4 regions of the Enterobacter sp. B79-1 genome follow, and region 1 is predicted to be linked to each of the others. Evidence: predicted binding sites of a transcription regulator. Region 1 holds the regulator's gene; each other region holds the start of a gene.
The links. Region 1 encodes sigma-54, which starts transcription at its own class of promoters, with help from an activator protein. Its sites were predicted from a motif close to GTTGGCACANNTTTCGCTNT; they were not measured.

Region 1 (2,203 bases):
AGTTCACCCCCGTTAACGTGTAGGGTTGCATCCGAGATATGAGTCACTTTCTCCACTTTCAACACAATATAGACCTGATTGATCCTTTCGAAATACTGTTCGAGCTTCGCGAACTTCGTGTTCAGAAACTCGCGTAAAGCCTCAGTAATCTCGACGTTGTGTCCTGTGATGTTGAGCTGCATAGTGTCTTCCTTATCGGTTGTGTCAAACCAGTTGTTTACGCTGGTTGGACGGCGGAATGGATAAAGACTCTCGATACTTCGCAACAGTACGACGTGCCACCATAATACCCTGGTCGGACAGCATGGTGGTTAACTTACTGTCACTCAGTGGCTTCGCGGGGTTCTCCGCGGCGATCAACTTCTTCACCAGTGCGCGAATGGCCGTTGACGAGGCTTCGCCGCCGCCTTCGGTATTCACATGGCTGGAGAAGAAATACTTAAGCTCAAAAATACCGCGTGGACTGTGCAGATACTTCTGCGTGGTCACGCGAGAAATGGTTGATTCATGCATCTCGACGGCCTGGGCGATGTCCGCCAGTACCATCGGTTTCATAAACTCTTCGCCCTGCTCAAAAAAAGCCTGCTGTTGTTCAACAATACAGCGGCTCACGCGCAGCAGCGTGTCATTTCGACTCTCCAGACTTTTAATCAGCCAGCGTGCTTCCTGCAAATTGCTACGAATATATTGATTATCGGAGTCATTGCGCGCGCTGGTGCACATGGAGGCATACTGCTGGTTGATTTGCAGGCGAGGAATGCTGTCTGAGTTCAGCTCGACCACCCAGCGACCGTTGTGTTTTCTGACTAACACATCCGGAATGACATATTCCGGTTCGCTGGTCTGGATCGACTGGCCGGGACGCGGATCGAGAGACTGGATCAGATTCACCGCCTCTTTCAGCACCTCTTCCTTCAGGCGCGTGACGCGCATCAGGGAGCGGAAATCGTGGTTAGCCAACAGATCCAGATGATCGCTGATGATTAAGCGGGCTTCTTCAATCCACGGCGTCTCTTTGGCGAACTGCGACAGTTGGATCAGCAGGCAATCGCGGAGATCTTTCGCGGCCACACCGACCGGGTCGAAACGCTGAATGCGCTTCAGAACCGCTTCGATCTCTTCGAGTTCGATCTCGTCGTCGCCGATACTTTCCAGGATATCGTCCAGGGTTACGGTTAAATAACCCGTATCGTCAACGGCATCGACAATCGAGGTCGCAATGGCGCGGTCGGTATCAGAGAAGGGGGTCAACTCCACTTGCCACATCAGGTAATCCTGTAGTGACTGGGTGGTTTCACCCTGATAAACCGGTAGCTCGTCGTCCTGGTAGTCTGCACGCGTGCCGGAAGGTGTTCCGGCGGTGTAGATTTCATCCCAGCTGGCGTCCAGCGGCAGCTCGTCCGGCATCTCTTTTTGTTCGAGCGCATCAGCGGTGTCGAGCGTTTCAGTGTCCTGCGTTTGCTGGGTTTCTACCTCGTCATGAAGATCGGTTTGCTCCAGCAACGGATTACTGTCCAGCGCCTGCTGGAGCTCCTGCTGGAGTTCTAACGTGGACAGCTGCAACAGACGAATCGCCTGCTGTAGCTGCGGCGTCATCGCCAGTTGTTGGCTGAGCCTTAATTGCAAACCTTGCTTCATGTTCAGAGCATTTTTCTCCGGTTCGGCGTTACGTTACCTCTACCCTATCAGAGTCTGAAGTCTTCCCCAAGGTACACGCGCTTAACATGCTCATCTTCGAGGATTTGCTGCGGTGTACCGTGGGCAATCAGATGGCCCTGGCTCACTATGTAGGCGCGTTCACAGACGGCCAGCGTTTCACGGACGTTGTGGTCGGTGATCAGCACGCCAAGCCCGCTGTCGCGCAGGTGTTCGATAATGCGTTTGATATCAATAACGGAGATCGGGTCAACGCCCGCGAAGGGTTCATCCAGCAGGATGAATTTCGGGTTGGCGGCCAGCGCACGGGCAATCTCGACACGACGACGCTCACCCCCGGACAACGCCTGACCAAGACTGTCGCGAAGATGTTCGATATGAAACTCTTCCATCAGCTCGTTGGCGCGGTCGGTGCGCTGCTCGCTGGTCAGGTCGTCACGGATCTGCAGCACGGCCATCAGGTTGTCGTAGACGCTCAAACGACGAAAGATTGAGGCTTCCTGCGGCAGGTAGCCGATACCACGGCGCGCGCGCGCGTGCAGCGGCA
Region 2 (2,203 bases), on a different contig from region 1:
GGCTGGATGCTCTCGATGCTGGCGGTATACTCTTCTTCGGTCAGTTCATCCAGCTTTTCGCTGCCCTCTTCCGTCCCGTGCAGAGCAATCACATCCAGATCGGCTTTCAGTTCGTCAGGCAGTGACGACCAGTCGGTCAGCGCCACGCCGCGCATGTAGCCATAGCACCACTCTTCAACCACGGTGTAGCTTTGGCCATCAACGTCGTTAAAACCAAACATGGGCTCGAACTGATCCGGATACTCGCTCAGGCGCTCAGCAATGTCGTTCATATGCTTAAAGCAGAGATCGATAAAACGGTTCATTTCACGATCGTTTTTCCAGCGCGGAATGTACTTCTCGCCGCCCCAGACCGCTACCAGCCAGGCATCGGGTTCAACCACCCTTGGGCCGGAAAGCACTGCGGTAAGCATGCCGTCCAGTTCGGATACGTCAATCACGGACGCATCGTCATGACCGTAAGACATTAACGTCTCTTCCAGCCACTCCATTTCGCTTTCATTTAATGGGCCTTCAGTCATTGCTGACACTCCTGATAAAAAAGGAAACGATCCTAACACATATCGTACGCCTTTCCTGGCTGAAGTTGAGGTATTTATTGCTGCAAAAACGTGCAAATCGTGACCCTTGCACAACTTATGGGCTTTGTTGTTAACGAGATGTGATCTCCGCTGTAATTTCAGTGCGTCCCGCAAGGCAGCGTAAATCGGCGCTCTATACTCAACTATGTCGCAACCCGGTCAATGGGTTAACCATTCTGGCAACGATTTTGCTTAATGTTCTGCGCGCAAACTGCGCATGGAAACCTCGCCGTATTAAGCAGGATGTGGCCTGGATTTTGTTCGTTTAGTGCATGTTGTTCTCGATCTTATTTATAGATTGGCTGCGCCGTAGGGCGTTTGGGTTGACGCCGTGGTGCAAAAACCTCTTTGCTAAGGAACACAATAATGTCGCTGAAATTTATCAGAAGTCCCCTTTCTCTTGTGTTAGCCGGTTGTCTGGTGACGGCATTTTCCGCCCAGGCCGATATTGTGATTGGCGTGGCCGGGCCGTTTACAGGCCCAAATGCCACCTATGGCGATCAGTACTGGCATGGCGCAACGCAGGCCGCAGAAGACATTAACGCCGCGGGAGGGATCAACGGTGAGAAAATTAAGCTGGTTCAGGGAGATGATGCCTGCGAGCCTAAACAGGCTGTTGCCGTCGCTAACCGTTTAGTCGACCAGGACAAAGTCAATGCGGTTGTCGGCCATTTCTGCTCCTCTTCCACCATGCCCGCCTCCGAGGTGTATAGCGATGCGGGCATTATTGCCATCACCCCCGGTTCGACTAACCCCCTCATTACCGAGCGCGGCATGAGCGATATGTTCCGCATGTGCGGGCGGGACGATCAGCAGGGGCAAGTCGCCAGCGACTTCATCATCGATAAGCTGAATGCCAAACGTGTGGTGATCATTCACGATAAAGACACCTACGGTCAGGGGTTAGCGGACGCCACCAAAGCGGCGCTTGCCAAACGCGGCGTGAAGGATGTGATGTATGAAGGCTTATCACGTGGGGAAAAAGACTTTAACGCGCTGGTAACGAAAATTGGCGCGCAAAAACCGGACGTGGTGTTCTTCGGGGGCTGCCACCCTGAAGCGGGTCCGCTGGTGCGCCAGATGCGTGAACAGGGCGTACAGGCGAAATTCTTCTCAGGGGACTGTATCGTCAATGAAGAGATGGTCACCGCCGCGGGTGGCCCGCAGTACACCAACGGTATCTACATGACCTTTGGTAAAGATCCGCGACTGATCCCGGACGGTAAAGCGGTGATTGATAAATTCCGCGCCGGTAAATTCGAACCAGAAGGGTACACCCTTTACTCCTATGCCTCCATCCAGGCCATTGCCGCCGCCTTCAAGGCCACCGGAGGCAAAGACTCCGCCAAAGCCAGCGAGTGGCTGAAAGCGAACGCCGTCGACACGGTGATGGGCAAAAAAGCCTGGGACAGCAAAGGCGATCTGAAAGTGTCTGACTACGTGGTTTATCAGTGGGACGACAAGGGAAAATATAAGGAAGTGCAGTAACGGGACGGAGTCACGCTCAACGTCGGCAGGTTCGCCTGCCGACGCGGAATACACATCGGGCTGCACGCGTCGTGCGGCCTATAAAAAGAGCGCGCGATGATGAGTACATTCTTCCTGCAACAGTTAATCAACGG
Region 3 (2,203 bases), on a different contig from region 1:
CGCTCCAGCCGTGGGAGCCAAAGGCGCTGGCGCGCTTGTTGCGAAAACGCAGGCCGGTCATCTCTTCCACCAGACCGGCAATTTTTGGCATCATCACGTTGTTCATGGTGGAGGCACCCACCAGCACGCCCTTAGAGCGGAACACGTTGGTCAATACCTCGTTCTTATCGCTGCGCGCCACGTTGAAGATTTTCACCGCCACGTTCGGGTCCATTTCGTTGATGCCTTGGGCAATGGCGTCCGCCATCATGCGGGTGTTGTTGGACATGGTGTCGTAGAAGATCGTGATGCGGTCTTCCTGATAGTCCGCCGCCCACTTCAGGTACAGCTCGACGATCTGGGTCGGGTTCTCACGCCACACCACGCCGTGGGAGGTGGCAATCATGTCCACCGGCAGGTTAAAGCCGAGAATTTCGGTAATTTTTGGCGTCACCAGGCGGCTGAACGGCGTCAGGATGTTGGCGTAGTAGCGTTGGCACTGCTCGAACAGCTCGGTCTGGTCCACCTCGTCGTTGAACAGGCGCTCGTCGCAGTAGTGCTGGCCGAAGGCGTCGTTGCTGAACAGCACCGCGTCGCCGGTCATGTAGGTCATCATGCTGTCCGGCCAGTGCAGCATCGGGGTTTCCACGAAGATCAGCTGTTTGCCGTTGCCGATATCCAGCGCGTCGCCGGTTTTCACGGTATGGAAGTTCCACTCCGGATGGTGGTGGTGGCCGTTGATCGAGTCGATGGCGTTGGTGGTGCAGTAGATCGGCGTGTTCGGAATGTAAGACATCAGCTCGGTCAGCGCGCCGGCGTGATCTTCTTCCGCGTGGTTGATGATGATGTAGTCGATGGCGTCCAGGTCGATTTCACCGCGCAGGTTCTGCACGAACTCGCGGCTGAACTTGTGATCGACGGTATCGATCAGCACGTTTTTTCCTTCGCGGATGAGATAGCTGTTGTAGCTGCTGCCGCGCAGCGTTTTGTATTCCGTCCCGTGGAAATCGCGCACTTCCCAGTCACGTTGACCGACCCAATGAATGTTATTTTTAACCAGAATAGACATAGCAACCTCTACGTAATACAGCATTTTCAAATAAGATGGTTTGCCTATATCAAGTTGCGTGCCAACTTTTAATGTGTTGATTTTGTTTGATAAAAATTTTCATGATCCGTAATGGGTAGTCATTATGACTATTAAAATCAGTGTCAATATGACAATATGCATTGTCAAAATGACAGCGAGGTCACTATGAGCTTTTCCGTCGACGTACTGGCGAAGATCGCCATTGAGCTGCAAACCGGTATCGGCCATCAGGACCGCTTTCAGCGGCTGATCTCCACGCTGCGCCACGTGCTGGCGTGTGACGCCTCGGCGCTGCTGCGCTATGAAGGGCGGCAGTTTATTCCGCTGGCTATCGACGGGCTGGCGAAGGACGTGCTCGGGCGGCGTTTTACCCTTGAAGGCCATCCGCGTCTGGAAACTATCGCCCGCGCGGGTGACGTGGTGCGCTTCCCGGCGGACAGCGATTTGCCTGACCCGTACGACGGGCTTATTCCCGGACAGGAGAGCCTGAAGGTGCACGCCTGTATCGGCCTGCCGCTGTTTGCCGGACAAAACCTGATTGGTGCACTGACCCTCGACGGCCTGTCGCCGGACCAGTTCGACACCTTTAGCGATGAAGAGCTGCGCCTGATTGCCGCCCTGGCCGCCGGGGCGCTGAACAATGCCCTGCTGATTGAACAGCTGGAGAGCCAGAACATTCTTCCCGGCAGCCCGGCGGCGTTTGAGCAGGTAACGCACACGGAGATGATCGGCCTTTCTCCGGGCATGGCTCAGCTCAAAAAAGAGATTGAGATTGTTGCCGCCTCAGATTTAAACGTGCTGATCTTCGGGGAAACCGGCACCGGTAAGGAGCTGGTGGCGAAATCCATTCACGAAGCCTCGCCGCGCGCGGTGAACCCGCTGGTGTACCTCAACTGCGCCGCGCTGCCGGAGAGCGTGGCGGAAAGCGAGCTGTTTGGTCACGTTAAAGGGGCGTTTACCGGGGCCATCAGCAACCGCAGCGGCAAGTTTGAAATGGCGGATAACGGCACGCTGTTTCTGGATGAAATCGGCGAGCTTTCCCTGTCGCTGCAGGCCAAGCTGCTGCGCGTGTTGCAGTACGGCGACATCCAGCGCGTAGGGGATGACCGCAGTCACAGAGTGGACGTGCGCGTG
Region 4 (2,203 bases), on a different contig from region 1:
TGGCGAGCGCATGGGCGAAGCCAGCCGTTCGCACTATATGGCGCGTATGCAGACGTTACGTCTGGACGGCTTCCTGCTGCGTCCATTGCTTAGCCTGTTCTCGGCGCTGGTCCTCTGTGGCCTGCTGATGCTGTTTGGGCTGACAACGCGTGGAACCATTGAGGTTGGGGTGCTCTATGCCTTCATCAGCTATCTGGGGCGCCTTAACGAACCCCTGATTGAGCTCACTACCCAGCAATCGATGCTGCAACAGGCGGTGGTCGCCGGTGAACGCGTGTTCGAGCTGATGGACAGACCGCGTCAAACCTATGGCGATGATGAACGTCCTCTGCAAAGCGGCTCGATTGCCTTTGATAAGGTCTCGTTTGCTTACCGCGATGACCAGCTTGTCTTACAGGACATTAATCTTGAGGTACCGTCGCGCGGCTTCGTGGCGCTGGTGGGGCATACCGGCAGCGGCAAGAGCACGCTCGCCAGTCTGTTAATGGGCTACTATCCGTTAACGCAAGGTGAGATCCGCCTCGATGAACGCCCGCTTGCATCACTCAGCCACAATGTGCTGCGTAAGGGCGTCGCCATGGTGCAACAGGACCCGGTCGTACTGGCCGATACCTTCTACGCTAACGTCACGCTGGGTCGGCCTTTTACCCAGGAACAGGTCTGGGAGGTGCTGGAGAAAGTGCAGCTGGCCGATCTGGCGCGCGGGTTCAGTGAGGGTATCAATACGAAACTAGGCGAGCAGGGGAATAACCTCTCCGTAGGGCAGAAACAGCTGCTGGCCCTGGCGCGCGTGCTGATTGAAACGCCGCAGGTGCTGATTCTCGATGAAGCGACGGCCAGCATTGATTCCGGTACCGAGCAGGCCATCCAGCAGGCGCTAGCCGCTGTTCGGGATCACACCACGCTGGTGGTCATCGCGCATCGCCTCTCAACCATTGTCGATGCCGATACCATCCTGGTGCTGCATCGTGGACAGGCCGTTGAACGAGGTACGCACAGACAACTGCTGGAAGAGAAAGGACGCTACTGGCAGATGTACCAGCTGCAGCTGGCAGGTGAAGAGCTGGCAGCCAGCGCGCGCGAAGAAGAGTCGCTGAGCGCCTGATGCACCAAAAACAGGCAAGCTGCTAACAGTCATTCCTGTTGGTGCAAAACTGAAACGCACTGTGCACTGCCATGGTGCGTTTTTTTTCACCCGTTCGGTATTCAACCCCATTCCTGGCTCATCGCCCGCCATTTTCTCGCTGTTTTCAATTCTGGCACACCCCTTGCAATGTCCCTTACGTGTTAGCTGCGGCCATTACCGAATTCTGACTGGAGGGGATTTATGAAGCTGGTTACGGTTGTAATCAAACCATTCAAACTCGAAGACGTACGTGAAGCGTTGTCTTCAATGGGTATTCAGGGACTGACTGTCACCGAAGTGAAAGGCTTTGGTCGTCAGAAGGGTCATGCCGAGCTTTATCGCGGTGCGGAATACAGCGTGAATTTCCTGCCAAAAGTAAAAATCGATGTCGCGATTGCGGATGACCAGCTTGAAGAGGTCATTGATATCATCAGCAAAGCGGCCTACACCGGCAAAATTGGCGACGGCAAAATTTTCGTTGCCGAACTGCAGCGCGTCATTCGCATTCGTACCGGCGAATCTGACGAAGCGGCTCTGTAAGTAACTCCTGGCACACAGTGATAGGGATCGAGAAAATGAAGATAGCAACACTCAAAACGGCTCTGGGGTCGCTGGCACTGCTGCCGGGCCTGGCTCTGGCTGCGCCTGCCGTGGCAGACAAAGCCGATAACGCCTTTATGATGATTAGCACCGCGCTGGTGCTGTTCATGTCCATTCCGGGCATTGCGCTGTTCTACGGCGGCCTGATCCGCGGCAAGAACGTGCTCTCCATGCTGACGCAAGTTGCGGTGACGTTCGCGCTGGTTTGCGTGCTGTGGGTAGTTTACGGATACTCGCTGGCGTTCGGCACGGGCAATGCGTTCTTTGGTAACTTCGACTGGGTGATGCTGAAAAATATCGAGCTGACCGCGCTGATGGGCAGCTTCTATCAGTACATCCACGTTGCTTTCCAGGGATCGTTTGCCTGCATCACCGTCGGGCTGATTGTGGGTGCGCTTGCTGAGCGTATTCGTTTCTCTGCCGTCCTGATCTTCGTGGTGGTCTGGCTGACGCTCTCCTATGTGCCTATCGCGCATA

Region 2: a site for sigma-54 is predicted at 757-776, ahead of AC2T6E_RS09575 (branched-chain amino acid ABC transporter substrate-binding protein). Genes of this name have one in related genera too.
Region 3: a site for sigma-54 is predicted at 1,095-1,114, ahead of norV (anaerobic nitric oxide reductase flavorubredoxin). Genes of this name have one in related genera too.
Region 4: a site for sigma-54 is predicted at 1,256-1,275, ahead of glnK (P-II family nitrogen regulator). Genes of this name have one in related genera too.

What each region holds. Positions count from the first base shown of each region.
Region 1 covers NZ_JBYAZJ010000004.1:307,354-309,556, reverse strand. Annotated here, with positions in the region: gene hpf (ribosome hibernation promoting factor) at 1-182, opposite strand, end outside; gene rpoN (RNA polymerase factor sigma-54) at 205-1,638, opposite strand; gene lptB (LPS export ABC transporter ATP-binding protein) at 1,686-2,203, opposite strand, start outside.
Region 2 covers NZ_JBYAZJ010000002.1:372,787-374,989, reverse strand. Annotated here, with positions in the region: gene AC2T6E_RS09580 (YecA/YgfB family protein) at 1-521, opposite strand, end outside; gene AC2T6E_RS09575 (branched-chain amino acid ABC transporter substrate-binding protein) at 948-2,069, shown strand; gene AC2T6E_RS09570 (ABC transporter permease subunit) at 2,169-2,203, shown strand, end outside.
Region 3 covers NZ_JBYAZJ010000005.1:117,070-119,272, reverse strand. Annotated here, with positions in the region: gene norV (anaerobic nitric oxide reductase flavorubredoxin) at 1-1,048, opposite strand, end outside; gene norR (nitric oxide reductase transcriptional regulator NorR) at 1,235-2,203, shown strand, end outside.
Region 4 covers NZ_JBYAZJ010000007.1:200,436-202,638, forward strand. Annotated here, with positions in the region: gene AC2T6E_RS18600 (SmdB family multidrug efflux ABC transporter permease/ATP-binding protein) at 1-1,105, shown strand, start outside; gene glnK (P-II family nitrogen regulator) at 1,328-1,666, shown strand; gene amtB (ammonium transporter AmtB) at 1,702-2,203, shown strand, end outside.